Regions from separate parts of the Pseudomonas sp. ES4 genome, predicted to be linked through region 4. Evidence: predicted binding sites of a transcription regulator. Region 4 holds the regulator's gene; each other region holds the start of a gene.
What was found. Region 4 encodes FliA, which starts transcription of late flagellar genes. Its sites were predicted from a motif close to CTAAAGTTTNNNNNNNNNNNGCCGNTAA; they were not measured.
Positions count from the first base shown of each region.

Region 1: the regulator FliA is predicted to act here: its motif matches at 5,194-5,221, upstream of ACQ4OB_RS27485 (methyl-accepting chemotaxis protein).
Region 2: the regulator FliA is predicted to act here: its motif matches at 5,015-5,042, upstream of ACQ4OB_RS27435 (methyl-accepting chemotaxis protein).
Region 3: the regulator FliA is predicted to act here: its motif matches at 3,856-3,883, upstream of ACQ4OB_RS12610 (flagellar protein MotY).

Region 1 is NZ_JBOBDO010000045.1:2,272-9,894, reverse strand. Features, by position in the region: gene ACQ4OB_RS27495 (amino acid adenylation domain-containing protein) at 1-2,650, shown strand, start outside; gene ACQ4OB_RS27490 (SRPBCC family protein) at 2,673-3,140, shown strand; gene ACQ4OB_RS27485 (methyl-accepting chemotaxis protein) at 3,197-5,077, opposite strand; gene ACQ4OB_RS27480 (sigma-70 family RNA polymerase sigma factor) at 5,392-5,892, shown strand; gene ACQ4OB_RS27475 (FecR domain-containing protein) at 5,892-6,905, shown strand; gene ACQ4OB_RS27470 (TonB-dependent siderophore receptor) at 6,994-7,623, shown strand, end outside.
Region 2 is NZ_JBOBDO010000044.1:12,574-20,196, reverse strand. Features, by position in the region: gene mscK (mechanosensitive channel MscK) at 1-1,299, opposite strand, end outside; gene ACQ4OB_RS27440 (potassium/proton antiporter) at 1,334-3,076, opposite strand; gene ACQ4OB_RS27435 (methyl-accepting chemotaxis protein) at 3,334-4,959, opposite strand; gene ACQ4OB_RS27430 (hypothetical protein) at 5,235-5,465, shown strand; gene ACQ4OB_RS27425 (cell division protein ZapA) at 5,462-5,764, shown strand; partial or broken gene ACQ4OB_RS27420 (HAMP domain-containing protein) at 5,865-6,935, shown strand; gene ACQ4OB_RS27415 (methyl-accepting chemotaxis protein) at 6,957-7,623, shown strand, end outside.
Region 3 is NZ_JBOBDO010000009.1:48,330-55,952, forward strand. Features, by position in the region: gene grxD (Grx4 family monothiol glutaredoxin) at 1-22, shown strand, start outside; gene bfr (bacterioferritin) at 198-671, opposite strand; gene ACQ4OB_RS12590 (bacterioferritin-associated ferredoxin) at 870-1,088, opposite strand; gene ACQ4OB_RS12595 (peroxiredoxin) at 1,391-1,993, shown strand; gene rnt (ribonuclease T) at 2,069-2,746, opposite strand; gene pyrC (dihydroorotase) at 2,743-3,789, opposite strand; gene ACQ4OB_RS12610 (flagellar protein MotY) at 3,949-4,857, shown strand; gene ACQ4OB_RS12615 (argininosuccinate synthase) at 4,987-6,204, shown strand; gene ACQ4OB_RS12620 (hypothetical protein) at 6,354-6,986, opposite strand; gene ACQ4OB_RS12625 (response regulator transcription factor) at 7,563-7,623, shown strand, end outside.
Region 4 is NZ_JBOBDO010000021.1:35,112-42,734, forward strand. Features, by position in the region: gene ACQ4OB_RS21215 (flagellar motor protein) at 1-221, opposite strand, end outside; gene ACQ4OB_RS21220 (protein-glutamate methylesterase/protein-glutamine glutaminase) at 221-1,351, opposite strand; gene ACQ4OB_RS21225 (chemotaxis protein CheA) at 1,401-3,638, opposite strand; gene ACQ4OB_RS21230 (protein phosphatase CheZ) at 3,653-4,441, opposite strand; gene ACQ4OB_RS21235 (chemotaxis response regulator CheY) at 4,464-4,835, opposite strand; gene fliA (RNA polymerase sigma factor FliA) at 5,003-5,743, opposite strand; gene fleN (flagellar synthesis regulator FleN) at 5,740-6,570, opposite strand; gene flhF (flagellar biosynthesis protein FlhF) at 6,685-7,623, opposite strand, start outside.

The sequences.
Region 1 (7,623 bases), on a different contig from region 4:
GCCACTGGAGCCGAGCCATCCTCTGCAACGTCAGCAGTACATTCTGGAAAACGCCGGGGCCGTCTTGCTGCTGCATGACGGTGAACATCCGCTTGCGGCGCAAATGCCGGGGCTCGACATCAGCCGCATTGACATTGGCGATGTGGATCTCGATCAACCCTTGATGCGCCAGCGACCCGATCCAGAGGCGCCGTGCATGGCGCTCTACACCTCGGGCACCACCGGCCATCCCAAAGGCGTATTGCTCAGCCAGGCCAATCTCGCGCACTTCACCGCGTGGTACGCCGACTATGTGCAACTGACCGAACAGAGTCGGGTGCTGCAGTTTTCGTCGTTGAGTTTCGACTCGTCACTGATCGATATCTTCCCGACCCTGCTCCAGGGCGCCGAGCTGATCGTGCCCGGCGACGATCAGCGCCGCGATCCGTTGCAACTGGTCGAGCTGATCCGCCATCGACAACTGAGCCACGCCTTTTTGCCGCCAGCGTTGTTGAGCATCCTGCCGCTGGATCAATTGCAATGCCTCGATCACGTGATGACCGGTGGCGATGTCTGCGAACCCTACGTCATCGAGCAGCTCACCCGTCAGGGCAACCTCTACAACCTCTATGGCCCCACCGAAGCGACGGTGTTGATCACCGCGCGGCAACTGCGTACCGGCGACAGCAATCGCACCCTCGGCGCGCCTATCGCTAACAGTCAGGTGCTGATTCTCGACGAGGATTTTCAACCGGTGGCCGAGCAAACCGTCGGCGAGTTGTACATCGTCGGGCCGGGTGTGTGCCTGGGCTACCTGAACAACCCGCAGCAGACCGCCGAACGTTATCTGAACCTGAACCTGCCCAATGGCCAGAGCCTGCGCGCCTACCGCACCGGCGACATGGCGAAGTGGACCCGCGATGGCATCGAGCTGTGCGGGCGACGAGACAATCAGGTGAAGATTCGCGGCTTTCGCGTTGAGCCGGAAGAGATCGAACGCTGCCTGCGTGACAGTCAGTTGTACCGCCAGGTGGCGGTGGTCATCGACAGCCATCGACGGATTCTGGCCTTCCTCGCGCAGCCTCAGGAGGATCAACCCGGCACCGCTCGCGAAGCCCTGAAGGCTCATGCGATGCAGTTCCTGCCGGATTACATGCAGCCCACAGCGTGGACCGAACTGCCGAGCATGCCGTTCGCCAGCAACGGCAAGGTCGACCGCAAGGCGCTGCTGGCAATGCCCGTGAATGTGTCCGAAAACACGCTGCGGCGCTTGCCCGCCAGTGCCGACGAGGCGCTGCTGCTGGAGATCTGGGCTGAGCTGCTGGAGCTGCCGGCCAGCGATATTTCCACCGATGAAAGTTTCTTCAACCTGGGCGGCCACTCGATCCTGCTGTCGCGCATGCTTTTACGTTTGCGTGAAGAATTTGGTCGCAGCATCTCGATTAACCGCTTCATCGAATTGCCGACCATCGCCAAGTTGGCGACCTTGGTGCGCGGTTCCGGCACCGAAGAGGTATTGAGCGAAAAGGCCTTGGCCGATGCCTTCCGCGAACTGGATATCCAGCCGTTGCCAGTCAACCGCATGGGCGATGTGCACAAGGTGATCGTGACCGGCGCCAACAGCTTTGTCGGCGTGCACATCGTCGAAGCATTGCTCGCCTGGGGTGCCAGCGAAGTTGCGTGCCTGGTGCGCGATGGCGGCGGGCAATCGGCGGCCGAGCGGTTTGCCCATGCGTTGCGAGAAAACCGCCTGGAGCATCTGGACCTGAGCCGGGTGCGGGTCTACGCGGCGGACATCACGCGTCCGTCATTGGGGCTCGAAGCGGATGTTTACGAGCGACTGGATCGGCAGTTCGGCGCGTTGGTGCATAACGCCGCGAACGTCAATCACGTACTCGATTACGAGTCGCTGGCGCGGGACAACGTCGAGCCGATTTTCGAGTGCCTTCGGTTGTGCGAAGGGCGCAGCAAAAAGATCTTCAATTTCGTCTCGACGCTCTCGGCTTCCAGCACGATTTCCGCCGATGGCCGGGTGCTGGAATTGCCCGCCGCGCAGACCCCGCCGATCTACATCAAGAACGGCTACAACCTGTCCAAATGGGTCGGTGAGCGAATCCTCGAACGGGCTCGCGAACGTGGCGTACGGGTCAATCTTTATCGTCCCGGCAACATCAGTTTCAACAGCCTCACCGGTGTCTGCCAGCCGCACAAGAATCGCTTGATGCTGATGCTCAAAGGCTCGATCCAGCTCGGCCAGGTGCCGGAGTTCGCGCTGAATTTCGACCTGATGCCGGTGGACTTTCTCGCCCGGTTCATCGCCTTCCATGCCAGCCGTTATTCAGCGGAAAAAGCGGTGTTCAACCTGCACAACCCCGAGCCTCTGAGCTGGGACAACTACGTCGCGTCATTCCGTGAGGCAGGTCGGGAGTTTTCCATGGTCAGCGTCGCCGACTGGCAGCAGCAACTGGGTCGGGTCGACAGCGACAACGCGTTGTTTGGCGTGCTCGGTTTCTACCTCAACGGCTTCGAGGAAGACATCGGCGACATCTCAATGATCGGCCACGCCAACGCTCAGGCGGGCGTGCGGCAGATGGGCGCGCATTACCCGGAAAAATCCCCGGCGCTGCTGCGTCGCGGCTGCGACTACCTCAAAGAAATCAACTTCATCTGATTCACTCAACCGGAGCAAAACCATGAAAACCCTACAACCCGACACCCTGATCAAAAATCCGCAAGGCTGCCACGTGGTGTCCTCGGTGGAAGTGCCCGCCGATGCCAGGAAGGTCTGGGCAGTGGTCGGTAACTTCGCCGGCTTCGATCAATTCATTCCAGCGCTGTCGCACATCGAGATGACCGGCGAAGGCGTGTCGTCCCTGCGCAAGAAATTCTTCAAGGACGGCAACCTGGTGGTCGAGCAACTCAACTCCCGGGATGACCAGGCGCTGAACATGACCTGGACCACGATTTACAACACCTTGGGCGTAGCCAATTTATGGGCGGCGATGAGTGTCGAACCGCTGGGCGCGAACAAATCCCGAGCGACCTGGACGATCATCGCCGAACCCGTACAGGGTGGCGCCGAGGCACTGCCGGGGTTCACGGATTTCGTGCAGGGCTTTGCCGATGACTCGATGAACAATGTGTTGAAGCTGTTTGCGTAAGGCATGAAAAAGCCCGCTGTGGATGACTCCACAGCGGGCTCTTTTACATCGCTCGATCAGATTTTGAAGCTGTCGACCAACTGCTTCAACCGGTTCGCCTGCAGGGACAACGCATCGCAATCCTTCAACGTTTCATTGAGGTTGGCCACGCTCTGCTGGTTCAGCAGGTTGATCTGGTTAACGTCGACGTTGAGAGTTTCCACCACCGCCGTCTGCTCTTCGGTCGCCGCCGCCACCGACTGGTTCATGCCGTCGATTTCGCCGATGCGCTGAGTCACGCTGACCAGTCGCAAACCAGCCTGGTTCGCCACTTCGACGCTCTGTTCGCTGGAGACCTGACTGGCGTTCATCGTGGTCACCGCTTCGCGAGAACCGATCTGCAGCGAGGTGATCATCTTGTGAATCTCCTCCGCCGATTCCTGAGTTCGGTGAGCGAGGTTACGCACCTCGTCCGCCACCACCGCAAAACCACGACCGGCTTCACCGGCGCGGGCCGCTTCAATGGCCGCGTTGAGTGCGAGCAAGTTGGTCTGCTGGGAGATGCCTTTGATCACATCCAGAATGTGCCCGATGTTGTCGGTGCTGGCATTCAAGGTTTCGATCTGCGTGCAGGACAGGCTGATTTTCTGCGACAACTCGGTCATCGCCAGAATGGTTTTCTCCACCACCTGACGACCGTCGTCGGCCTGCTCGCTCGCGCCGCTGGCGTGCTGGGAAGCATCGGCGGCGTTGCGGGCGATTTCCTGGGTGGCGGCGCCCAACTGGTTGATCGCCGCGGCGACACTGTTGGTGCGGGCGCTTTGCTCGTCGGAACCGACGATCGAGGCGTTGGACGAGGCCATTACCCGCTGCGACAGGTCGTGAACCTGGCGGGTGGCCGACGACACTTCGGAAATCGATGCGTGAATTCGCTCAACGAACTGGTTGAAAGAACCGCCCAGCTCACCGAATTCGTCTTTGCTTTCCACGGCCAGACGTCGGGTAAGGTCGCCCTCACCCTGAGCGATGTCCTGCATCGCACGGCCCATGGTGGTCAGCGGACGCATCAGCACGTTGATCAACAGGCTCAGCAGCACGGCAATGGCCGTCACGGCGATGAACATCGCGATCAGCGCAGAAGTGCGGAACTGGCTGAGTGGCGCGTAGGCCTTGTCCTTGTCGATCGACAGACCGATGTACCACTCAGCATTCGGCAAACCATTGACCGGCGTGAACGAAAGGATACGGTCCTGCTTATTCAGGGTGACTTCCTGATTACCCTTCTCGATGCGTACGCCAGCGTTCGGGTAAATATCCTTCAGGTTTTTCATCACCTGGTCCTTGTCCGGGCTGACGATCACCTGACCGTCGGCGCTGACCAGGAATGCGTGACCGATGCCACCGAAGTCCACCGAGTTGATGATCTTCACCAGGGTTTCCAGGCTCAGGTCACCACCGACCACGCCGAGCAACTCGCCGTTCTTTTTCACCGGCAGGGCGATGGTCACCACCAGGCCACCGACGGCGGCCATGTAAGGCGGGGTCAACATGGTCTTGTCGGCAGCCACGGCCTGTTTGTACCAGGGACGCTGACGCGGGTCGTAACCGTCGGGCATCTTCGCGTCCGGACGCTGAGTGAACACGCCGTTGGCCTGGCCTACGTAGGTGAACTGGAAGTTCGAGGTCAGGGACGGTTGATTGACCAGCCCGGGAAGGTCGGCATTGGCGCCTTGATGGGCGACGTTTTGCGCGAGGTTTTCCAGCACCAGCACGCGGCCGCTCATCCAGTTCTGCACGCTGCTGGCGGTTAGGTCGCCGGCCTGCTGGACGCTCGATTCAAGGTTTTGACGAATGGTGTTTCGCTGCAGATAGTCGTTGTACAAAGTGAACAACGCAAAAGCCAGCACCACGACGCCGGAGGCGGCCAGAAGGATTTTATGGCTGAATTTGAGATTCATTTCATGGGACTTCTTATGCAAAAAGTGGGGATGCGTTCCGGGATGCAACATTCCATGTAACAGCGCAGGCAGGACTCTGGAGCCGCTCTACTTTGGTGCACGCATGTCTCATCAGGCTGTCGGCACAAACCGGAGAAAACTTAGGCGTTTGTACGAAATGGTCGGCATTCCTGTCAGATACCCGCCGAACGGCGTGCCAAAGCGCCTGATCAGCCTTTTTAGAGTGGCGACTGTTTGTCCGGCTGTTGCAAATTCCCGGACCCTTGATGACAATGCGACTAATTATCATTTGTGATGTTCGGGCTGTCGCATCCATGTCCTCACCTGAGTTTGCAGTACAGGCGCTTTACAGCAGCCATCACGGTTGGCTCAACACGTGGCTGCGCGCGCGTTTGGGTAATGCAGCCGATGCGGCGGATCTGGCTCAGGACACGTTTGTGCGGCTGCTGCACAGAACCGAACGCCTGGAGCTCAAGGCTCCCCGCGCCTTTCTTCGAACGATCGCCCGTGGGCTGGTGATCGACCATTGGCGTCGTGAAGAAATCGAACGCGCCTACCTGGAAACCATCGCCCATTTGCCCGAGTCCGAAACCCCGAGCGTCGAAGCGCGGGCATTAGTGCTTGAGTTGCTGGAAAGCATCGCGCGCATGCTCGAAGGCCTGAAGCCGAAAGTGCGTCAGGCGTTTCTGCTGGCGCAGTGCGAAGGACTTACCCACAAACACATCGCCGAGCAGATGGGCTTGTCTCTGCGTTCAGTTGAGCGCTATGTCGCCGACGCGCTGTATCACTGCTACGTGCTGCGGTATGAAACGTGATGCCTGTGGATAACTTGTCGCTGACTCGACGCGGGGAACCGCATCAGCAGGTCGTCAAACAAGCCATCCATTGGCTGCTGCGTCTGCGTAACAACTCGGCTAATGCCAGGCTACGTCAGCAATGCGAGGTCTGGTGGGCTGAACACCATGAACACGAACTGGCTTGGCAACGGGTGCAGTCGCTGCAAGCCGAGTTGAGCAGCAACCTGCGGGCAGTGCCCGGTGCTCAAGTGGCCTTCAATACGTTGGAAAACAGCGCCCAGGGACTGGGTCGCCGCCAGGCCTTGAAGCTGCTATCAGGAGCGTTGCTGATAGGGTCGGTGGCGTGGCTGGGCAAAGATGCGGTGGGCTGGCAACAGTGGACCGCCGACTTCGCCACCGCCACGGGCGAACGGCGCGGTTTCCAATTGCCCGATGGCACGCGACTGGAACTCAACACCGCCAGTGCAGTGGATCTGGATTACAACGCGCAGCAGCGGCTGATCAAACTGACTCGCGGCGAGGTCATCGTGACGTGCGGCGGGATCGACGAAGGATCTCCGTTTGATCGACCGCTGCGGGTGCAAAGTCGCCAGGGTGTATATGAAGGAGTGGGGGCACGTTTCATCCTGCGGCAGGACGACGACTGCACGCGGCTCAGCGTTACCGGCGGCATGGTCCTCATACATTCACCGCTTGCCGCCGGTGGCACGCCGACCCAGGTGCAGGCCGGGCAGAGTTATCTGATCGATCATCACCAGGCGAAGCTGGCGCCGCCGCTGGACATGGATGCCGGCGCTTGGGTCGACGGGCTGATCGTGACTCGCAATATGCGTCTGGGGGATTTCCTGGATGAAGTCGGGCGCTATCGCCACGGCTATCTGACGTGCGCAGCGGACATTGCCGACTTACGGCTGTCCGGGGTTTTCCGACTGGAGAACACCGACAGGTTGCTGGCCATCCTGCCGCAAACCCTGCCGGTGCAACTGCGCTATCGCACTCGCTGGTGGGTGACGCTGGAGCGACAGGCCTGAATTATTTTTGGCGGGTTTTGCGGGCAAGTCCGGCTTAGTCAGTAAGCACTTCAATCCTGACTTCAGCGACTTCCTACGGAAACCTACAATGACTGTGCGCGCCACCAGTAAGAACCCTCTTCTTTTCGCCGCCGATTCAGGCGCCCTGCGCTACGCCGTACGCGCTGCACTGTTCTCCACCGCGCTGGGTGTCGGCGTATTGCCGACACTGGGCGTAGCGGCAGCGGGCAGCGAGGTCAGCAGCCACCGTTACAATATTGCCGCAGGCTCGTTGAGCGATGTGCTCAACCAGTTTGCGCGTCAGGCGGGAATTACCTTATCGATGACTCCTTCGCAAACCGGGGGCCTCCAGTCACCCGGCGTCCAGGGCGAATATTCGGCAGATCAGGCTTTGCGACGTTTACTCAGCGGTTCGGGTCTGGAGGCCGTGAGTCAGGATGGCAGCAGCTACGTGTTGCGCCCGGTCGCCGAAACCGAAGCGCTGGCATTGCCCACCACCGACATCAAAGGCTTTGCCCTCGGTAATGCGCTGGGCAGCATGGACGGTTACAACGCGACACATAGCCAGATCGCCACCAAGACCAGTACTGCGTTGCTGGAAACCTCGCAAAGCGTCTCGGTGGTAACCCGCGAGCAAATGGACGATCAAGGTTCGCAAACCGTCTCCCAGGCCATGCGTTACACCCCCGGCGTGTTGACCAACCCTTATGGCGCAACC
Region 2 (7,623 bases), on a different contig from region 4:
GCTGAGCAGTTGCTTCTGGTTGAGTTGCAACGTTATGGATTCATTGAGCACCGCGCTGAGTTCGCGGTTCAGCCGCTCCAGCAGGTCGGCGCGGGTCGTGGCCAGGTCCAGCAGGCTCTTGCGCAATTGCGGGGTGACTTGCTCGGGAGGCTGGGTCGACAGCAGGTTGTCGACGTAGGTCGCCGGGTTGCTGAGCAGTTCCCGTTGCTGGCTGACTTCGAATTGATAGAGGCGAATGTCGGCGATCTGGTCGGCCAGGTCACGGTCGAGCTTGAGGCGTGGCAGGGCCTGTTTCTGTTTGTAGAGAATCTTGGAGAGCAGCAGGCTGCCCTTGAGCACGTTGATCTGCTCTTCCAGCGCCGAGTCGCTCTGGGTCACGTTGTCCAGTTGCTGCTTGGTCTGCAGGTTTTGCTGGGTGACTTCGTTTAGTCGGTCAGTACTTTTGAGCAGGTAATCGGAAAGCTTGAGGTTGGCTGCGCTTTCGGTAGCCAACAGGGCGCTGCCGCCGGATTTCTGCGCTTCGATGGACTGCTGGGTCACTGTCTCCTGGGACTGGGCCAGGCGCTTCTGGTTGATCAGGGTTTGCAGCTCCTGGATTTCCTGATCCAGGCGATCGGATTTTTCCGAGAGCAAGTCATGCTGGCTGTTGCCCAGGTCCTGCAGTTGATTGTTGCCGGCCAGTTCCTGGCGACGCAACGGGATCAGGGCATTCAGCGCCGCGAGCTCGGCGTTGAGCAGGTCGCGTTGCTCTGGGGTCAAGGTCTTGCCGGCGTCCTTGCCGATCTTGAGGATGTTGTTGATCTGCTGGATGCGCGTCTGGCTGGTGGAGATTTCCGCCTGGGCGCGTTCGGGGCGAGTCTGGGCGGTAATCACCAGACTGTTGGCTTCCGAGAGGGCCTTCTGCAGATCGCTTTGCTGAGTGGAGCGCTCGGTGAGCATTTGCTCCAGCTGCTGAATAGGCTCTTTGGCATAGCGCTGCGGCACCGGCAGCACTTTGCTGGCTTTGAGCTTGGCCAGTTCTCGCTGGTTCTCGATGTTCTGCTTTGGGGCGTTGGCCAGTTGTTGCTTGAGATCGGCCAGCTTCTGCTCGTAATCACGCTTGTTGTTGAGCTGTGTCAGCGTGTTTTGCAGGATGCTCTGCAGGGCTTTCTGATCGGCTTCCGGCAATTTGCGCTCGGCGATCTTGTTCAGGTTCGCCTGCACGGCTTCGCTGGACGGCGGTTCGGCCGCTTGCAATGTACCGACAGAAAGACTCAAGCCCAGCAGGGCCGTAATGATGAACGTGCGCAGGGTTGACATAGAGACCGATCGAAAACGAGACGAAGTGTGGAGTTTAGAGGAAGAGTCCCGGGCCGGGGCGACTTCCTTCGGGGAATCTGACGCCCACTTTACCGATCTTGTTCCCTTCCATGACAGCGACGGTCCAAATGGTGTTGTTCCATTCCACCTGGTCACCGACTACCGGGGCACCGCCCACTTTCTGGGCAATGAAGTGGCCGAGCGACATGTCCGGATCGATGCCTTCCACTTTCAACCCGTACAGCGCCGCAACCGCGGCCAGTTGGGCGTCTCCTTCGAGTACGAAGTCGCCGAAGAAGCGCAAATCGAGGCCCCGTTGCGGTGCCTGGCTGAAGAGTTTTCCGAGGGCCGGAAGGTTGTGTTCATGGCCGATTACGCACAGCAAATCGTCGACTTCGAGCACCGTACTACCCGACGGATGGAGGAGTTGCTGGCCCCGAAACAGGGCTGCAATGCGGGTGCCTTCGGGCATTTTCAGTTCGCGAAGGGGTGAGCCGATGCACCATTTCTCAGCACCGAGGCGATAAACGAACAGCTCCCACTCACTGGTGACGTGGACTTCCAGGGCGGCGCGGGAGATCGGTGCCGGCTCCGGCGGAACGGTCACTTTCAAAAGCTTCGCCACCCATGGCAGGCTCGTGCCCTGCACCAGCAACGACACCAGCACGATAAAGAAGGCGAGGTTGAAATAGAGCTGCGCGTTGGGCAGGCCGGCCATCAGCGGGAACACCGCCAGAATGATCGGGACCGCGCCGCGTAGCCCGACCCAGGAAATGAACGCCTTCTCGCGCCCATGGAATGCCTTGAACGGCAGCAGGCCGACGATCACCGACAACGGCCGCGCAAACAGAATCATCCACAGCGCCAGGCCCAGGGCGGGCAGGGCAATCGGCAACAGGTCGTGGGGTGTTACCAGCAACCCCAGCACCAGGAACATGCCGATTTGTGCCAGCCACGCCATGCCATCGAGCATGTGCAAAATGCCGTGGCGGCTGCGCACAGGGCGATTGCCGATGACCAGGCCGCACAGGTAAACCGCCAGGAAGCCGCTGCCGTGCAAGGCGTTGGTCAGGGCAAACACGACCAATCCGCCAGCAATGACCAGGATCGGGTACAGGCCGGTGGCCAAGTGGATACGGTTGACCAGTTGCAACATGACCCAGCCGCCGCCCAGACCGATGACAGCGCCGATACCGAACTCACGCAAAAAGTGCCCGAGCAGGCTCCAGTGCAGACCGGACTGGCCGCTGGCGAGCATGTCGATCAGGGTCACGGTGAGGAACACCGCCATCGGGTCGTTGCTGCCGGACTCGATTTCGAGGCTGGCGGTCACCCGTTCGTTCAAGCCTTTGCCGCCAAGCAGCGAGAATACCGCCGCGGCGTCGGTGGAGCCGACGATAGCGCCGATCAGCAGGCCTTGAATCAGGTTCAGGTCGAACAGCCACGCGGCGGCCATACCGGTCAGCCCGGTGGTGATCAACACCCCGACCGTCGCCAGCGACAGCGCCGGCCATAACGCCACGCGGAAGCTGGAAACCCGGGTGCGCAAGCCGCCGTCGAGCAGGATGACTGCCAATGCAAGGTTGCCGACCAGATAAGCCGTTGGGTAGTTATCGAAGATAATGCCGGCGCCATCGACGCCGGCCGACATGCCCACCGCGAGGATGATCACCAGAATCGGGATGCCAAGGCGCGATGAAAGTGAGCTCACCAGAATGCTTGCACCTACCAGCAACGCGCCGATCAAGAACAGGCTGTTGATGGTCGTCGCATTCAAAGGCAGTACTCCAGAAAGCTAAAGGCGGGCGCAAACTGACCATGCAGTCTGCGTGCCAGCGATTCTAACCTGTTGAAATGTGATGCTGTCAAAAAGCTTTTTGCAGAGGGGGGGCGCAAGGACAGTGATCGTTCCCTCGCTCTGCGTGGGAATGCCTCAACGGACGCTCCGCGTCCGCTTTTTGGGACGCGGAGCGTCCCGGGCTGCATTCCCACGCGGAGCGTGGGAACGATCAACATCCCCTCTCCACAGGGTTGTTAGAGGCTAAACCGCCCAACCATGTTGTTCAGGTCCAGCGCCAATCGCGACAACTCATTGCTCGCGGCACTGGTCTGGTTGGCCCCGGTCGCCGACTGCACCGACAGATCGCGAATGTTCACCAGATTGCGGTCCACTTCACGGGCCACTTGCGCCTGCTCTTCGGCCGCGCTGGCGATCACCAGGTTGCGTTCGTTGATTTCGACGATTGCACTATTAATAGTGTCCAGCGACATGCCAGCCCCACGAGCGATGTTCAACGTCGACTCGGCGCGCTCGGTGCTGTTGCGCATCGAATCCACCGCGTGCTCGGTACCGCTCTGGATGCTGCCGATCATGCGTTCGATTTCGCTGGTCGACTGTTGGGTGCGATGCGCCAAGGCACGAACCTCGTCCGCGACCACGGCAAATCCACGACCGGCCTCACCGGCACGGGCCGCTTCGATGGCTGCGTTCAATGCCAGCAGGTTGGTCTGGTCAGCCAGGCCGCGAATCACGTCCAGCACTTTACCGATGTCACGGGACTCGTTGGCCAGTTCGCCAATCAGGGTGGCGGTGCTCTGCACGTCGGCGCTCATGCGTTCGATGGCGCTGACGGTTTCCTGCACCAGGTCACGGCCATCACCGGCGGAGGTAGTGGCATTTTTCGAGGCTTCGGACGTGCTGACGGCATTGCGCGCGACTTCTTCCACGGCGCTGGTCATTTCGTTGACCGCGGTGGCGGCCTGTTCGATTTCGTTGTTCTGCTGGGTCAGGCCACGAGCGCTTTCGTCGGTGACGCTGTTGAGCTCTTCAGCGGCGGACGCCAGTTGCGTGGCGGAACCGGAAATCCGTTGCAGGGTGTCGCGCAGCTTGTCCTGCATCTTCGACATGGCCAGCAGCAAGCGGCCGGCTTCGTCCTCACCATCGACGGTGATCGGGCGAGTCAGGTTGCCCTCGGCAATTTCTTCGGCAGCGCTCAGGGCGTTGGCGATCGGCTTGGTGATGCTGTTGGTCAGCAACCAGGCGAAAAGCAGGGTCAGGCCACTGGCGATGACCAGCAACGTGATCACCAGATTGAGGGACATCGAATACTGCTCACCGGCACGCGTGTCGGTTACTTCTATCTGTTGGGTGTTGATCTCAAGCAACTTCGCGAGGGCTGAGTTGACTGCTTCGGAGTTGGAGAGTAATTCACTGTTGAGCATGGCGCGCAGTTCGTCGACCTGGTTATTGCGCGAGAGCGTCTTCATCCGGTCTTCGAGTTGGCGATACTGCGCCAGCAACTGCACGTATTGATCGTAAGCAGCGCGTTCCTGCGGACCGTCGATCAGCGGTTCGTAGACTCGTTGAGCGTCGCGGATCTGCTGATTACGCAGTTCAAACAGCTCGAAAGTTTTCTGCTGCACATCAGGTTCGCGGTTAACCAGCAAACGATAGGACAGCACTCGCAGGCGCAGGGTCAACTGAGTGAACTCGTCGAGGCTCTTGATGCTCGGCACGCTCATGGAGGCGATGTCTTCACCCGCACCGCGAATCTTGCTCATCTGGTTCAAGGCAAACACACCCAGAATCAGCATCAGGCCGCCAATCAGGGCAAAACCGAGGAACGCCCGTGGCGCGATATTCATATTACGAAGGGACATGGTGTTTACCGAAAAGAGCGCATTCGTGCGGCGCTGAGACTGACGTATGGATGACTTATCGGTCATACGACTAAAGTCTTGAGGCCCTGCGCGTTTTTGTCGCACAAACGCTTCGGCGACGAAGTGCAGGAACCAGATCCGCCAATCACAGTCTTTAAAGTTCGCGAGGACGGTCGCCCGCCAGGAAAATCAAGGCTTTGCGCCCCAATACCCCTGGCATCCGTGGTGACTTTTCTTTATCGTACGCGCCCTTTGAAAATGCTCGGAAAATCAAAATGTTGGAAGCATCCCTAAGCCAATTGGAACAGCTGGTCAGCGACCTGGTGCAACAGAACCAGACCCTGCTCGGCAGCAACCAGACCCTGAGCGCAGAATTGGCCCAGGCCAAGGATGAAAACGAAAGCCTGCAACTGAGCCTGATGGAACAGGAAGAGAAACAAGGTGCCACCGCTGCACGCATCCAGGCCCTGGTTGAGCGCGTCAGCGCCGGCCCGGTCAGCGCATGAATCACGGCTCCGCAGGGGTAAAAGTCGTCTCGATCCTGGGGGAGGACTATTCGATCAAGGCGCCGGCCGGGGAAGAGCAAACCCTGCTGGACGCCGCGTTAATGCTGAAGGCTGCCCTGGCTGACACCAAAAGGAAGTACCCGACGCTGATCGGTGACCGCTTGCTGGTATTGGCCGCGATGAATCTGTGCTCCCAGCAGATCGAAATGCAGAAACAGCACAAGCAGGAACTCGACCGTTACCAAGAGCAAGTCAGCGCCACGGTTGAAGTGATTTCCAAGACGATCAATCAGGCCTGATCGGCTTTGCGCACAACCAAAGAATAAATTGTCGCTTGCGTTGTATACAATCGGCACGGCTGTTGCAGTGTTTCAGCCTCTTATTCTTTGGGGGTGCTCCATGCAGTTCTGGCGACGCAGTATTCAATGGCAGTTGATCCTAAGCATGGGCACCGCCCTGCTGGTCAGTATCCTGATCGTGGTTGGCATTTATACCCTCGTGGTCAACCGTCTCGCCGAGCGCTATCTGGTCGAACAAGCGCTGCCGTCGAGCATCGAAGCGATGCGCAACGACATCGAGCGAATCCTCGTTCAACCCCTCACCGCCGCCAAGGACATCGCCAGTAACAGCATGGTGCGCGACTGGCTGGCCGGGGGCGAAAACAGCGCCCAGACCGATACCTTCGTGGAGTATCTGGAAGGCATCCGCGCCGAGCACAAAGCCTTTACCGCGCTGATCGTCGGCACGGCTTCAAACCACTACTTCAATGAAAAAGGCCTGGACCGGACCCTCAGCCGTTCCAACCCCAAAGACGCCTGGTTCTATTCGTTTCTCGACAGCAACCAGCCGCGCACCCTCAATATCGACAATGACACCGCGACCGGAGAGTTGGCGCTGTTCATCGACCTCAAGGTCGAGCAGGCCGGCAAAGTCGTGGGCGTTGCCGGGCTTGGCCTGAGCATGAAAGAGCTGTCGGAGCTGATCCACAACTTCAACTTCGGTGAGCGCGGCAAGGTCTATCTCGTACGTTCCGACGGTTTGATCCAGGTTCACCCCGAGGCTCAGTTCAGCGGCAAACGCACGTTGGCCGAACAGATTGGCGCCCCGGCAGCGCAAGCGGTCATGGCTCAAAAAGCCGCCACCAGTAGCAGCTTTATACGCGAGGGCGAAGATTTCCTGGCATTGAGCCTGCCGTTGCGGGACCTGGGCTGGACCCTGGTGGCCGAAGTGCCGCAGTCGCAGATCTACGCTGAAGCCCGCCGCGCGATGTGGATGAGCAGCGGCATCGGCCTGGCGGTGGCGCTGGTGTGCCTGATGCTGGTGGTGTTGTTGGCCCGTGGCTTGGTGCGGCCGATTCGTCAGGTAACAGCGGCGCTGGTAGCCATTGGTAGCGGTGGTGGAGATTTGACCCACCGGTTAGATTCCAGCCGCGCCGATGAACTGGGTGACCTGGCTCGCGGCTTCAATCGATTCCTGGAAAGCCAGCGCGACATGATCGGCGAAGTGCTGACCACCAGCGAGCGTTTACGCACGGCCGTCGGCCAAGTGGCGCGGGTGGTGGACAACACCGCCGAACGCTCTGGCCGCCAACAGGAAATGACCGACATGGTCGCCACCGCCGTCCACGAAATGGGCCTGACCGTGCAGGAAATCGCCCAGAACGCCGGCAACGCCGCGGTGGCTTCACAAACTGCCCGGGATGAGGCGATGCAGGCGCGGGAAGTGGTGGGCGGGTCGATCCGGCATATTGAAAGCATGTCCGATGAAATCGGCCTCGCTGCCAGCGCGGTGGGCGAGTTGGCCAATCAGGTGGCATCCATCGATCAGGTGCTGGCAGTGATTCGCGGGATTTCCGAGCAAACCAATTTGCTCGCGCTCAACGCGGCCATCGAAGCGGCGCGGGCCGGGGACATGGGGCGCGGGTTTGCGGTGGTCGCGGATGAAGTGCGCACGTTGGCGCGGCGTACGCAGTCGTCGACCGATGAGATTCAGCAGATGATTGGCAGCCTCAAGCAAGGCGCGGAGAACGCGGTGTCGTCGATGCATTCCGGGCAAGCGGCGACCGGCACGGGCGTCGAGTCGAGCCAGCGCACCGGGGTGTCGTTGACGGCGATTACCGGCCAGGTGGAGCGCATCAGCGACATGAACCATCAAGTGG
Region 3 (7,623 bases), on a different contig from region 4:
TGCTGGCAAGACCGAAGCCTGATTAGCTCTTTGCAGGAGCAAAGCTTGCTCACGATGCAGGCGCCGCGGTTCAGCAAGAACACCGCGTCATCGTTCATCGCGGGCAAGCCATGCTCCTGCAAGAACAGGCATAAAAAAGCCCCGCCTCCTAAAAGAGAGCGGGGCTTTTTATTGTTCCGAGTTTAGCGGGCGCTAACTTACTCTTCGCCCATCTGCGATTGCAGATAGTTCTCAAGACCGACTTTATCGATCAGGCCCAGTTGGGTTTCCAGCCAATCGATATGTTCTTCTTCGGATTCAAGAATATCTTCAAGCAGTTCACGGCTACCAAAGTCGCCAACGGTTTCGCAATGAGCGATAGCCGCTTTGAGATCCGCATGACCGGTGCGCTCGATACGCAGGTCGCACTCAAGCATTTCCTGGGTGTGCTCGCCGATCTGCAGCTTGCCCAGGTCCTGGACGTTCGGCAGGCCTTCAAGGAACAGAATGCGCTTGATCAGCTTGTCCGCGTGCTTCATCTCGTCGATGGATTCGTGGTATTCGTGCTTGCCAAGTTTGTTCAGGCCCCAATCTTCATACATACGTGCATGCAGGAAGTATTGATTGATCGCGACCAGCTCATTGGCAAGGATCTTGTTGAGATGCTGGATGACTGTAATGTCGCCTTTCATGATGGGATCCTGCCCTAAATAGCTGTCTATGAGGCAGAGTTTGAGCTGCGATATTAAGAGTGTCAAACCTAAGTTATTGAAACTTAAATGAAAATTAATCGGAATAAGAATGTTTGTGTTCCGCGTCTAGAGCGTAAGCGTTTGATTTTCAGACATAAAAAAACCGGACATCTAGTCCGGTTCTTTGAAATACGTTAATTACGCGGCAGTAAATTCTACAGGGTAGGGAATCGCGGCCTGGGCGGATTGCAATTTGGTCAGGGTTTCGCGGACCACTTCCTTGGCAAGGCAGGCACATTTACCGCATTGGCTGGCTACGCCGGTGGCCTGACGGACTTCCTTATAACTGCAGCAACCTTCATAGATCGCTTCGCGGATTTGACCGTCGGTGACGCCAGTGCAGAGGCAAACATACATAAGTGAAAACCGTCGCTGGTTGTGACTCAATTGCGATGGATCTTAATGTTAACGAGAATGATTGTCAAAGTGGTTTCTGAAAGCTTTGTTCAAGCCTGACGAACGGTTACCTCTGCGCATCGATCATGAGGAAAACCTCTCGATAGCATTTCCCCTGACAAAAAAACCGTTAAGGACAGGCCAAAAACGCAGTGTATGATGGCCGGTCCTTATGAAGCGGGTTCGTGTCACAGGGCTGTCGCCCGAAGGTGGCAGGTTGGCACAAACCCGGAACTTCACGTTTTTACACCAGGAGATATCCAATGAGCGTACTCGTAGGCAAACAAGCCCCTGACTTCACCGTACCGGCTGTACTCGGCAATGGCGAAATCGTAGACAGCTTCACCCTGTCGTCGGCCATCAAAGGCAAATACGGCCTGGTGTTCTTCTACCCACTGGACTTCACCTTCGTTTGCCCGTCCGAGCTGATCGCTCTGGACAACCGCATGTCTGACTTCAAGGCACGCAACGTTGAAGTGATCGCCGTTTCGATCGACTCGCACTTCACCCACAACGCCTGGCGCAACACCCCGGTCAACAATGGTGGTATCGGCCAGGTCCGTTACACCATGGCTGCCGATATCAAGCAGGAAATCATGAAGGCTTACGACGTTCAGTCCGCTGACGGCGTAGCTTTCCGTGGTGCGTTCCTGATCGACGACAAAGGCGTTGTCCGCTCGCAGATCATCAACGACCTGCCGCTGGGCCGTAACATCGAAGAGCTGGTTCGTCTGGTCGACGCACTGCAATTCCACGAAGAGCACGGTGAAGTTTGCCCTGCCAACTGGAAAAAAGGCGACAAAGGCATGACCGCTTCCACCGAAGGTGTTGCGGCTTACCTGACCGAGCACGCTGCTGCGCTGTAAGGTACGTTTGAGGCATAAAAAAACCGGCCGTAGAGGCCGGTTTTTTTATGGGCGGGATAAATCCAGCGACCGGGATCAGTCGTTGAAGTCTTCCCAGCCGCCCATTTGTTTCCAGCGATTGACGATGCCGCAGAACAGCTCGGCGGTCTTCTCGGTGTCGTAGCGAGCCGAGTGGGCCTCACGACCGTCGAAGTCGATATCGGCGGCCTGACAGGCCTTGGCCAGCACGGTTTGGCCATAAGCCAGACCGGCCAGGGTCGCGGTATCGAAGCTTGAGAACGGGTGAAACGGATTACGTTTCATGTCCAGACGCGCGACAGCGGCGTTGAGGAAACCCAGGTCGAAGCTGCTGTTGTGCCCGACCAGAATCGCCCGTTTGCAGCCATTGGCTTTCAGGGCCTTGCGGATGCCGCGGAAAATATCGGTCAGGGCCGTTTCTTCGCTCACCGCCATACGTAGCGGGTGGTCGAGTTTGATCCCGGTGAACTCCAGCGCGGCCGCTTCAATGTTCGCGCCTTCAAAAGGCTCGACGCGGAAGAAATAGGTGTGATCGGGATACACAAACCCTTTTTCATCCATGGCGATAGTGGTTGCGGCAATTTCCAGCAAGGCGTCAGTGGCAGAGTTGAAACCACCGGTTTCAACGTCGACAACAACGGGCAGGTATCCACGGAAGCGCTCAGCCATCGGGTGGCGCGAACCACCTCCGCCGCCTTGACCGTCCTGTTCGTCGTCGAAATGGTCTTCACTCACGCGTGTTCCTCCAGCAGGCGCCAGCGCAGTTTTTCACCGGCGCGCAGCGGGATTACGGTCAGCTCGCCAAATGGCAGGCTGGTTGGGGCGGTCCACTCTTCGCGGACCAGGGTGATGCGATCGGTGTTCACCGGCAGGCCGTAGAAACGCGGGCCGTTCAGGCTGGCGAAGGCTTCGAGCTTGTCCAGCGCGCTGCGCTGTTCGAAGGCTTCGGCATACATCTCGATCGCTGCATAAGCGGTGTAGCAACCGGCGCAGCCGCAAGCGGCTTCTTTGGCGTGCTGGGCATGGGGCGCCGAGTCGGTGCCGAGGAAGAACTTGTCGCTGCCGCTGGTGGCGGCGTCGAGCAGGGCTTCCTGATGGGTGTTGCGCTTGAGGATCGGCAGGCAATAGAAGTGCGGCCGAATCCCGCCCACCAGCATGTGGTTGCGGTTGTACAGCAGGTGATGCGCGGTGATGGTCGCGCCTACATTGGCCGAAGCCTCGTTGACGAACTGCACGGCGTCGGCGGTGGTGATGTGTTCGAACACCACTTTGAGGCTAGGGAAGCGCTCGACCACACGACGCATGTGCTCATCGATGAAGATTTTTTCGCGATCGAACACGTCGACATCGCCACGGGTGACTTCACCGTGAACCAGCAAGGGCATCCCGACTTCGGCCATGGCCTCGAGTGCAGGGAAAATCTTGTCGATGCTGGTGACACCAGAGTCCGAGTTGGTGGTCGCGCCGGCCGGGTACAGCTTGGCGGCGTGAATGAAGCCGCTGGCCTTGGCCTCGCGAATTTCTTCGGGCTGGGTGCGGTCGGTCAGGTACAGCACCATCAACGGTTCGAAGCGGCTGCCAGCCGGGCGTGCAGCGAGAATCCGCTGGCGATAGCCGTCGGCTTCAGCGGTGTTACGCACCGGAGGTACCAGGTTGGGCATGATGATGGCGCGCCCGAAGGTGCGCGCCACATCCGCGACTGTATTGGGCAACACAGCACCATCGCGAAGATGAATATGCCAGTCGTCGGGACGCAGCAGGGTCAGGCGGTCGGACATGAGGGGATTCCAGGCGGGTCAAACTGAGGGGAATGCTACCGGAAAAGACTCTTCCAGGCACTCGCTATCAAGTTTTGCAGGAAGCTTCCGATATCCAACAGGTATGCCGTAAACATCTGTGTGTCGGTCTTTTTGTTGTAGAAGCCAGTGGAGCCTCCCGTGCGCCAGCGTTATTTAGCCTTGCTCAGTGTGTTTGCCAGCCTTCCTGCGATGGCGCTCACTTTCCAGACCCGTCTGGAGAGCATTGAGTGGACGGTCGAAGGAGACAAGTTCGAATGTCGTCTGACTCAGCCGATCACTGATTTTGGTTCGGGTGAGTTCGTGCGCCGTGCGGGTGAGCAAGCGACGTTCCGTCTGAAGGCATATAACGCGATGATCGGCGGTGGTTCGGCCACCCTGCTGGCGGCGGCTGCCCCTTGGCAGCCGGGGCGCGGCGACATCAACCTCGGTTCTGTGCGAATTGGCAGCGGCAATGTGTTGTTCAACAGCTCGCAAGTTCAGGCCGGCCGCTTGATCAGTGGCCTGTTGGATGGTCGCAGTCCGGTCGTTCGACATCACTCGGGCGATGGTCGAGTGTCAGAAGTGCGTCTGTTGCCCGTCAAGTTCAGCCAGGCATTTAATGATTATCAGGGCTGCGTGGCGAAGCTGCTGCCGAAGAATTTCGAGCAGGTTAAACAGTCGCAGATTGGCTTCCCCGGCGAAGGCATGGATCTGGACGCGCAGGCCAAGGCGCAATTACAAGTGATGCTGGAGTTCATGAAGGCTGATCCGACGGTCAACCACATCGAGCTCGATGGCCACTCCGATAACAGCGGCAACCGCCTGACCAATCGGGATTTGTCGCGACGTCGGGCCCTGGCAGTCATGGAATTCTTCAAGGCCAACGGCATTCAGGAGTCGCAGATCACCGTGCGTTTTCATGGTGAGCGTTATCCATTGGCGCCCAATACCAACTCCGCTAACAGGGCGAAGAACCGTCGGGTCAACGTGCACCTCGCGCGGGTTGCGCCCACCGAGAAACCGGCCCCTCAGGCCACGGCATCGGCGAGCGCCGCCTCGACCTCCTGAACCCGCTGTTTTCGTCGCTCACTCGACATAATCTGTCGCTTCGTCGTCATAAGCTGTCGCGCCTCTGTAAATTGCCCTGCATGAGCGGTAGACTTGGCGGCTTTCCGTAGAACCCCGTGGAGTGATGGCATGGCGGACGTAAACAAGGTCGTTCTGGCGTATTCCGGCGGCCTGGACACTTCGGTGATCCTCAAGTGGCTGCAGGATACTTATAACTGTGAAGTCGTGACCTTCACCGCTGACCTGGGTCAGGGCGAAGAAGTCGAACCTGCACGCGCCAAGGCACAGGCCATGGGCGTGAAAGAGATCTACATCGACGACTTGCGCGAAGAATTCGTGCGCGATTTCGTTTTCCCGATGTTCCGCGCCAACACCGTTTACGAAGGCGAGTACCTGCTGGGTACTTCCATCGCTCGTCCGTTGATCGCCAAGCGCTTGATCGAAATCGCCAACGAAACCGGCGCGGATGCCATTTCCCACGGTGCCACCGGCAAGGGCAACGACCAGGTTCGTTTCGAACTGGGCGCCTACGCCTTGAAACCAGGTGTGAAAGTGATTGCTCCGTGGCGCGAATGGGACCTGCTCTCCCGTGAAAAGCTGATGGATTATGCTGAAAAGCACAACATCCCGATCGAGCGTCACGGCAAGAAAAAATCCCCGTACTCGATGGATGCCAACCTGCTGCACATCTCCTATGAAGGCGGCGTGCTGGAAGACACCTGGACCGAGCACGAAGAAGACATGTGGAAATGGACCGTCTCCCCGGAGAAGGCTCCAGATAAAGCGCAATACCTGGAACTGACCTACCGCAACGGCGACATCGTGGCACTGGACGGCGTCGAAATGACCCCGGCTACCGTGCTGGCGACCCTGAACCGTATCGGTGGCGAACACGGTATCGGCCGTCTCGACATCGTCGAGAACCGTTACGTGGGCATGAAGTCCCGCGGCTGCTACGAAACCCCAGGCGGCACCATCATGCTACGCGCCCACCGAGCGATCGAATCGATCACCCTGGACCGCGAAGTGGCTCACCTCAAAGACGAGCTGATGCCTAAATACGCCAGCCTGATCTACACCGGTTACTGGTGGAGCCCTGAGCGTCTAATGCTGCAACAGATGATCGATGCGTCCCAGGCTCACGTGAACGGCGTTGTGCGCCTGAAGCTGTACAAGGGCAACGTGATCGTCACTGGTCGCAAGTCCGACGAATCGTTGTTCGATGCCAATATTGCGACCTTCGAAGAAGATGGCGGCGCCTACAACCAGGCCGACGCGGCGGGCTTCATCAAGCTCAACGCGTTGCGCATGCGTATTGCGGCGAACAAAGGCCGGAAGCTTTTCTGAGACCTTTGAAACCGTAGAGTTGTGGCCTTGTCGGTGACAAGGCCACAATTTCTGAATAGGGGGATTTTCCTGCGGACATCATGTTCAGCGCTCTTTTTGTCTCTGTAATACCTTCCTTCTGATTCCTCTTTCTGAATGCTCTTCAAGCGTTACCTGCTGCGTGTCAGGTAAAAAGAATGATCAAGAATCGTCAGACCGCGTGAATTCAAATTGTAGGCAATGCAAAGTGTTGAGCCGTTGCGATTTTTTGCCTGTCTTGATTGCTTGGTTGCGCTTTCCTTCAGTAGTGCCTCTGATTCAGTACAAGTGAGAAATATGATCACTTGTGCAGGACTTCCCTGTGGGTGCCGGTTTTTTTCGATCCAGGCGCCGAATTCCGTTTTCTTGTTTAGCCACCGCGCATCGACGATGTGCAGGTTTTGCAACTGCTCGGCCAGACTCACGTGCTGAAGAGCCGAAAGGCCCGAATGAATATCGATTCGGGGGGGAGGGTCCTTCAGGTTATCGGGCCGCTGACCACGTTCAGCATTGTCCATCACTTTTATAAATTGCTTTCCCTTGCTGTAATCGGAGGGCGCGTACAGCGACCGGTAGTTGAAGTTTAGTGTGGCGAAGAAAAGAAAAAGCAAATAAAAAGGAAAACTGATCAGGAACCAGACATAGAGTTCCCGCTCCTTATTGTCTAGAAAGGGCAGCGAGACGGCGGCGGATGTTTCAGAAATGGCGGCGAATATCGCAATGACTGTCATGGGGTTTATGATTTTTTTCTTTTGTTTGTTCATGTTTTCTGCTCATGGAAGTATTATCTTTTCTCGATTGATTAGTGTTTTTAGTTTGATATTTATAACGAATAGTTGGAATTTATGTTGGCGCGGAACTCCTTTTAGTGTTGGGTTTGAATAGTATGATAGTAGCGTTATTGTATGCGGGTCGGGTATCTCTGTTCCTGGTGTTTTAAGTAGTGTTGCGTTAAATGTATTTTTTAAGTGTTGCCTTGTGTGATTTTTTTCTTGTTCCTTTTTATGTGGTTTTTGTCGGGTAAAATCGAAAGTGGTAAATATCAGTTACTTTTAAGGGTAGCTCAATAGCCAGAGTTCGTTTGATCGCTTGCGGCGAATCCTCTTGTTCAGGTTTCTGGTTGTAAATGGAAACAAAAAAATTGCGGATAATCGAAATGTTTTCAGGTTGATAAAATTTTTCCTCTCACGATATTTTCTGAAAATTTGTAAGACAATTCCCTAATATCTGTAGGGAATGTCTCTCGGTGTGGGTGGCCGAGGGGGGCGGCATGCCATGGGGGAAACGACTAGGCTATTGTGCGGGCTCTAAAAATTCGAACAGCGAAATTGGACTTGCCCATGAATAAAGTGCTGATCGTGGATGATCACCCTGTCATTCGTCTTGCGGTGCGTATGCTAA
Region 4 (7,623 bases):
AGGTCTACGCGAGGTGGAAACAGGATCCAGGCCAGAATCTGCATGGCGCGCTTGAAGGCACTCATCGGTGACTGCAGTAGCGCCGCACCGACGGTTCCGCCGATAACGATCAACGCCGCCGGGCCGTTGGCCAGGGCGCCGAGGTGGCCGCCTTCAAGGTAGTTGCCGCCAATAATGGCGACGAACGCCATGATGATCCCGATGAGGCTTAAAACATCCATCAGATACAAGCCTCGACCAAATGCTTGCCAATATCGTCCAGGCTGTACACCGCGTCAGCGAGTTCGGCTTTGACGATGGCCATCGGCATGCCGTAGATCACGCAGCTGGCTTCATCCTGCGCCCAGATTGCACTGCCGCCCTGTTTGAGCAGACGCGCGCCTTCACGACCATCGGCGCCCATGCCGGTCAATACGACCGCCAGAACTTTGTCACCGTAAGACTTGGCCGCGGAACCGAAGGTGATGTCCACGCACGGCTTGTAGTTCAGGCGTTCGTCGCCCGGCAGGATTTTCACCGCGCCACGGCCGTCGATCATCATTTGCTTGCCACCCGGCGCCAGCAACGCCAGGCCCGGACGCAGGATGTCGCCATCCTCGGCTTCCTTGACGCTGATGCGGCAGAGCTTGTCCAGACGCTCGGCGAAAGCCTTGGTAAAGGCCGCCGGCATGTGCTGGATCAATACGATCGGTGCGGGGAAATTGGCCGGCAACTGGGTCAGCACCCGCTGCAAGGCAACCGGGCCGCCAGTGGACGTACCGATGGCGACCAGTTTGTAGGCTTTGCGTTTCGGCGCTGGCGACGACGAGGCTGGCGCAGGGGTACGCGCCGGAATCGGCGCCGGTGCCGGACGCGCAGGCGCGCTGCTGCCGTAGCTGCTGACGCTCGAAGGAGCAGGCGTCGGGGCGGGTGCGGCTACAGGTGCCGGAGCGCTGTACGTGTTGGCGCGACGGTTACTGCGCGAGATGCTGAGAATCTTTTCGCACAGCAGTTGCTTGACCTTCTCCGGGTTGCGGGAGATGTCTTCGAAATTCTTCGGCAGGAAATCCACCGCGCCAGCGTCCAGCGCATCGAGGGTGACCCGAGCGCCTTCGTGGGTCAGCGAGGAGAACATCAACACCGGGGTCGGGCAGCGCTGCATGATGTGCCGCACTGCCGTGATGCCATCCATCATCGGCATCTCGTAGTCCATGGTGATCACGTCTGGCTTGAGGGCCAGCGCCTGATCAATCGCCTCTTTTCCGTTGGTCGCCGTGCCGACGACCTGGATATTCGGATCCGCTGAAAGAATTTCCGAGACGCGGCGGCGGAAAAACCCCGAATCGTCCACCACCAGGACTTTAACTGCCATAAACACTCCGTTAGGCGGAGCGAGGCTCAGTCGCCCCGCCCCACCAGAATCAAATACGCCGTGCGGCGTAACGCTTGAGCATGCTCGGAACATCGAGAATCAGCGCAATGCGGCCGTCACCGGTGATGGTGGCGCCGGACATGCCCGGGGTTCCCTGGAGCATTTTGCCCAATGGCTTGATGACCACTTCTTCCTGGCCCACCAGTTGATCGACGACGAAGCCGATCCGCTGAGTGCCCACCGAAAGGATCACCACATGGCCTTCGCGCTGCTCTTCGTGAGCGGCGGAACTGACCAACCAGCGTTTGAGGTAGAACAATGGCAGCGCCTTGTCCCGCACGATCACCACTTCCTGGCCGTCCACCACGTTGGTGCGCGACAGGTCGAGGTGGAAGATCTCGTTGACGTTCACCAGCGGGAACGCAAACGCCTGGTTGCCCAGCATGACCATCAGCGTCGGCATGATCGCCAGGGTCAACGGGACCTTGATGACGATCTTCGAGCCCTTGCCCTTGGTCGAGTAGATATTGATGGTGCCGTTGAGCTGGGCGATTTTGGTTTTCACCACGTCCATGCCCACGCCGCGTCCGGAGACATCGGAAATTTCAGTCTTGGTCGAGAAGCCCGGCGCGAAGATCAGGTTGAAGCAATCGGATTCGCTGAGGCGATCCGCCGCATCCTTGTCCATCAAGCCTTTCTTCACGGCAATGCCGCGCAGAACGTCGGCGTCCATGCCCTTGCCGTCATCGGAGATCGACAGCAGGATGTGGTCGCCTTCCTGTTCAGCGGACAGGATCACCTTGCCGCTGCGCGGCTTGCCCATCGCTTCACGCTCGGCCGGCTCTTCAATGCCGTGGTCGACCGAGTTGCGCACCAAGTGGACCAGCGGGTCGGCCAGGGCCTCGACGAGGTTCTTGTCGAGGTCGGTTTCTTCGCCGACCAGTTCCAGGTTGATCTCTTTCTTGAGCTGGCGCGCCAGGTCGCGAACCAGACGTGGGAAGCGCCCGAAGACCTTCTTGATCGGTTGCATCCGGGTCTTCATGACCGCGGTTTGCAGGTCGGCCGTGACCACGTCGAGGTTCGACACGGCCTTGGACATGGCTTCGTCGCCGCTGTTGAGGCCCAGACGGACCAAACGGTTACGCACCAGTACCAACTCGCCGACCATGTTCATGATTTCGTCGAGACGTGCGGTATCGACGCGCACGGTGGTCTCGGCTTCGCTGGCCGGTTTTTCCGCTGGCGGCGCAGACGCGGCACGAGCCGGGGCCGGGGTAGCAGCAGGCTTCGGCGCTTCGGCTTTCGGCTCGGGCGCTTTGGCGACAGGTTTCGCTGCAGCGGCAGGAGCCTTGGCGACAGGTGCCGAAACAGCGGCGCCAGTGCCGACTTCAGTGAACTTGCCTTTGCCGTGCAATTCGTCGAGCAGCGATTCGAACTCGTGATCGGAGATCAGATCGCCGCCAGCCGCTTTTGCGGTAGGCGCAGCCGGGGCCGGGACCGCAGCAATGGCCGACTCCAGCGCATCAACGGCAAAGTTGCCCTTGCCGTGCAGTTGATCGAGCAGTGCTTCGAACTCGTCGTCGGTGATATCGGAGCTGTCGCCTGGCGCTTTCGGGGCAACCGGTGCGGCTGGCGCCGAGGCTACCGCATCGACGGCGAACTGGCCTTTACCGTGCAGTTGATCGAGCAACGACTCGAACTCGGCATCGGTGATTTCGTCGCTGCCCGCTGCATTGCTGCTCGGCGCTGGCACAACTGCCGGGGCTTCTGCCTGAGCCTTGACGGCGTTCAGCGAGTCCAGCAGTTGTTCGAATTCGTTATCGGTGATGTCACCCGACTCGCTCTCGGCGGCAGGTTCTTCCACCACGTCGGCGATCGGTGCCGTTTCATCGGCGGTTTTCGGCTCGGCCAAACGGGCCAGTGCCGCCAGCAATTCTGGTGTGGCAGCCGTGATCGGGCTGCGCTCGCGGACTTCGGTGAACATGCCGTTCACCGCATCCAGCGCTTCAAGAACCACGTCCATCAGTTCCGAGTCGACGCGACGCTCACCCTTGCGCAGGATGTCGAACACGTTCTCGGCGATGTGACAGCACTCCACCAGCTCGTTGAGCTGGAGGAAGCCGGCGCCTCCTTTTACAGTGTGAAAACCGCGAAAAATTGCATTGAGCAAGTCCGCATCATCAGGTCGGCTTTCAAGCTCGACCAGCTGTTCGGACAGTTGCTCTAGAATCTCGCCGGCCTCAACCAGGAAATCCTGAAGGATCTCTTCATCGGCGCCGAAGCTCATGTGTAGGGGTGCTCCTAGAATCCAAGGCTGGAAAGCAAATCGTCTACATCGTCCTGACCGGACACAACGTCTTCTCTTTTATCGGCATGAATCTGCGGACCTTCACCCTGAGAGAGATGTTTTTGCGGATCTTTTTCTGCCAGCATCGCTTCACGGTCATGTTCGATGCCCGCAAAGCGGTCCACCTGACTGGCCATAAGCACGAGCTTGAGCAGGTTGCTTTCAACTTCGGTGACCAGTTGGGTCACGCGCTTGATCACCTGACCGGTGAGGTCCTGGTAATCCTGAGCGAGCAGAATGTCGTTGAGGTTGCTCGACACAACGCGATTGTCTTCGCTGCTGCGTGTCAGGAAACCGTCGACTCGCCGAGCCAGCTCGCGGAACTCTTCAGCCCCGACTTCGCGACGCATGAACCGTCCCCAATCGGTGCTCAAGGCCTGGGCTTCGTTGCTCAGGCCGTTGACCAGCGGCGTGGCGTTTTCCACCAGGTCCATGGTGCGGTTGGCCGCGGCTTCGGTCAGCTTGACCACATAACCCAAGCGCTCGGTGGCATCCGTGATCTGCGAGACCTCCTCGGCTTGCGGCATGTTCGGGTCAATCTGGAAATTGACGATCGCACTATGCAGCTCGCGAGTGAGCTTGCCCACTTCCTGATACAGGCCACGGTCACGGGTCTGATTGAGCTCATGGATCAGTTGCACAGCGTCGCCGAACCTGCCTTTTTCAAGGCTTTCGACCAGTTCGACCGCGTGTTTTTTCAGGGTCGATTCGAAATCGCCCTGTGAAGACTCGTTATGCTCCATAGCTCCCCCGTGGCGAAGTGGATCAACCGATGCGTTCGAAAATCTTTTCGATTTTGTCTTTCAACGCCTGGGCCGTGAAGGGTTTGACCACATAGCCGTTAACACCGGCCTGGGCCGCTTCGATGATCTGCTCGCGCTTGGCTTCAGCGGTGACCATCAGCACTGGCAGGTGCTTGAGCTTTTCATCCGCGCGTACGTGACGCAGCAGATCGATGCCGGTCATGCCAGGCATGTTCCAGTCCGTTACCAGAAAGTCGATGCTGCCGCTGTTGAGGACCGGGATCGCAGTGATGCCATCGTCAGCCTCGACCGTGTTGGTGAACCCAAGGTCACGCAACAGGTTTTTTATGATCCGCCGCATCGTTGAGAAGTCATCAACGATGAGGATTTTCATGTTCTTGTCCAATTCGACCTCCAAGCAGTCTTAAACGCGCCCAGCACCTGGACACGCCATTTCAATCAATCCGGCAATGCACTCGATGACTGTCTGGAGCACAACAGATCGTGACCGGCAAGGTTCAACACCCCACCAGCCGCGTTCGCAGTGCCCCCACACTGCCTTCAGCGCGCTCGCCACTCCCCCAAACGCCCCCGCAAACGGGCCGCGCACTGGCTATGTAACTGGCTGACCCGCGATTCGCTGACCCCCAGGACCTCACCGATTTCCTTGAGGTTCAGCTCTTCGTCGTAGTACAGCGCCAACACCAGTCGCTCACGCTCCGGCAAATTGGCAATCGCGTCCGCCAGCGCCGCCTGGAAGCGTTCATCTTCCAGATCGCGTGACGGCTCCAGATGTGCACTCGCGCCATCCTCGTGCAGCCCTTCGTGTTCGCCGTCCTGCAACAGATCGTCGAAACTGAATAACCGGCTACCCAGGGTGTCGTTCAAAATCCCGTAATAATCGTCGAGACTCAATTGGAGTTCGGCCGCAACTTCGTGATCTTTAGCGTCACGGCCGGTTTTAGCTTCAATCGAGCGAATGGCGTCGCTGACCATCCGGGTATTGCGGTGGACCGAACGTGGCGCCCAGTCCCCCTTGCGTACTTCGTCGAGCATCGCGCCGCGGATTCGAATGCCCGCGTACGTCTCGAAACTCGCGCCTTTGCTGGCGTCGTATTTGGTCGACACTTCAAGCAGGCCGATCATCCCGGCCTGGATCAGGTCTTCGACCTGGACACTGGCCGGCAGACGCGCCAGCAAGTGGTAGGCAATGCGTTTAACCAGTGGCGCGTAACGCTCGATCAGCTCGTACTGCGCGTCACGTGCCGACTTCTTGTAAAGGTTGTAGCCACCGGCTGTCATAGCACAGGTCCTGCGGTCTGTTGCACGAGGCGCTCGACGAAAAACTCCAGGTGCCCACGCGGGTTGGCAGGCAGCGGCCAGGTATCGACCTTCTGGGCAATGGCCTTGAACGCCAGTGAGCACTTGGACCGCGGGAAGGCTTCGTAGACGGCGCGCTGCTTCTGCACAGCCTTGCGCACGCTTTCGTCGTAAGGCACCGCGCCGACGTATTGTAAGGCGACGTCAAGGAAGCGATCCGTGACCTTGGTCAACTTGGCGAACAGGTTGCGCCCTTCCTGCGGGCTCTGGGCCATGTTGGCCAGAACGCGGAAGCGGTTCATGCCGTAATCGCGGTTCAGCAGTTTGATCAGTGCGTAAGCATCGGTAATCGAGGTCGGTTCGTCGCAGACCACCAGCAAGACTTCTTGCGCTGCGCGGACGAAACTGACGACCGAGTCACCAATGCCCGCCGCGGTGTCGATCACCAGCACGTCGAGGTTGTCGCCGATATCGCTGAACGCCTGGATCAGGCCGGCGTGCTGGGCCGGGCTCAAATGAACCATGCTCTGTGTGCCGGACGCGGCCGGAACGATGCGGATGCCGCCAGGGCCCTGCAACAGTACGTCGCGCAGCTCGCAGCGGCCTTCGATCACGTCGGCCAACGTACGTTTGGGTGTCAGCCCCAGCAGGACGTCGACGTTCGCCAGCCCCAGATCGGCGTCCAACAGCATGACGCGCCGACCGAGCTCAGCTAGAGCCAGGGACAAGTTCACTGACACGTTAGTCTTCCCGACGCCACCTTTGCCGCCGGTCACCGCGATCACCTGTACGGGATGCATGCTGCCCATGAATTTCTTTACCTTGTCTTACTTAGACGGAGGCCACATTACTGGCTGCGCGTTCATTAACTGAACAATGCATGGCAGGCCATCGATGTAGGTACAAAAACTGTCATTAGTACCTCAGCCCACCTGCTTGGTCGGGCTGTGGTAAATATCAGCGAACATGTCAGCCATGGCTTCTTCGCTGGGTTCTTCTTGCATTTGCACGCTTACGGCGCGACTGACCAACTGATGACGACGCGGCAGATGCAAATCATCCGGGATCCGCGGGCCATCGGTCAGGTAGGCCACCGGCAATTCATGACTGATGGCCAGGCTCAACACCTCGCCCAGACTTGCCGTTTCATCCAGTTTAGTCAGGATGCAGCCAGCGAGCCCACAACGCTTGTAACTGTGATAAGCGGCCGTTAGAACCTGTTTTTGGCTGGTGGTTGCCAAAACCAGATAATTTTTCGATTTGATGCCACGACCGGCCAGGCTTTCGAGCTGCATGCGCAGTGCCGGATCGCTGGCCTGAAGGCCCGCGGTATCGATCAGCACCACGCGTTTGCGCAGCAAGGGCTCCAGCGCCTGTACCAGTGACTGCCCCGGATCGACGTGAGTCACCGACACATTGAGGATCCGGCCCAACGTCTTGAGTTGTTCCTGAGCACCAATACGGAAACTGTCCATGCTGACCAGCGCGATGTTCTGCGCGCCGTACTTGAGCACGTAACGGGCCGCGAGCTTGGCCAGGGTGGTGGTCTTGCCCATGCCGGCAGGACCGACCATGGCAATCACGCCGCCCTCCTCCAGAGGCTCGACTTCCGGTGTGGCGATCATCCGCGCCAGGTGTGCCAGCAACATGCGCCAGGCCTGACGAGGTTCTTCAATATCGGTAATCAGCGCCAGCAAATCGCGCGACAACGGGCCGGACAGGCCGATGCGTTGCAGGCGACGCCAAAGATTGGCCTGGGCCGGACGGCTGCCTTGCAGCTGATTCCAGGCCAGGGAGCCGAGTTGCACTTCCATCAGTTCGCGCAGGCTGTTGAGCTCGAAACGCATCGAGTCGAAGGCCCG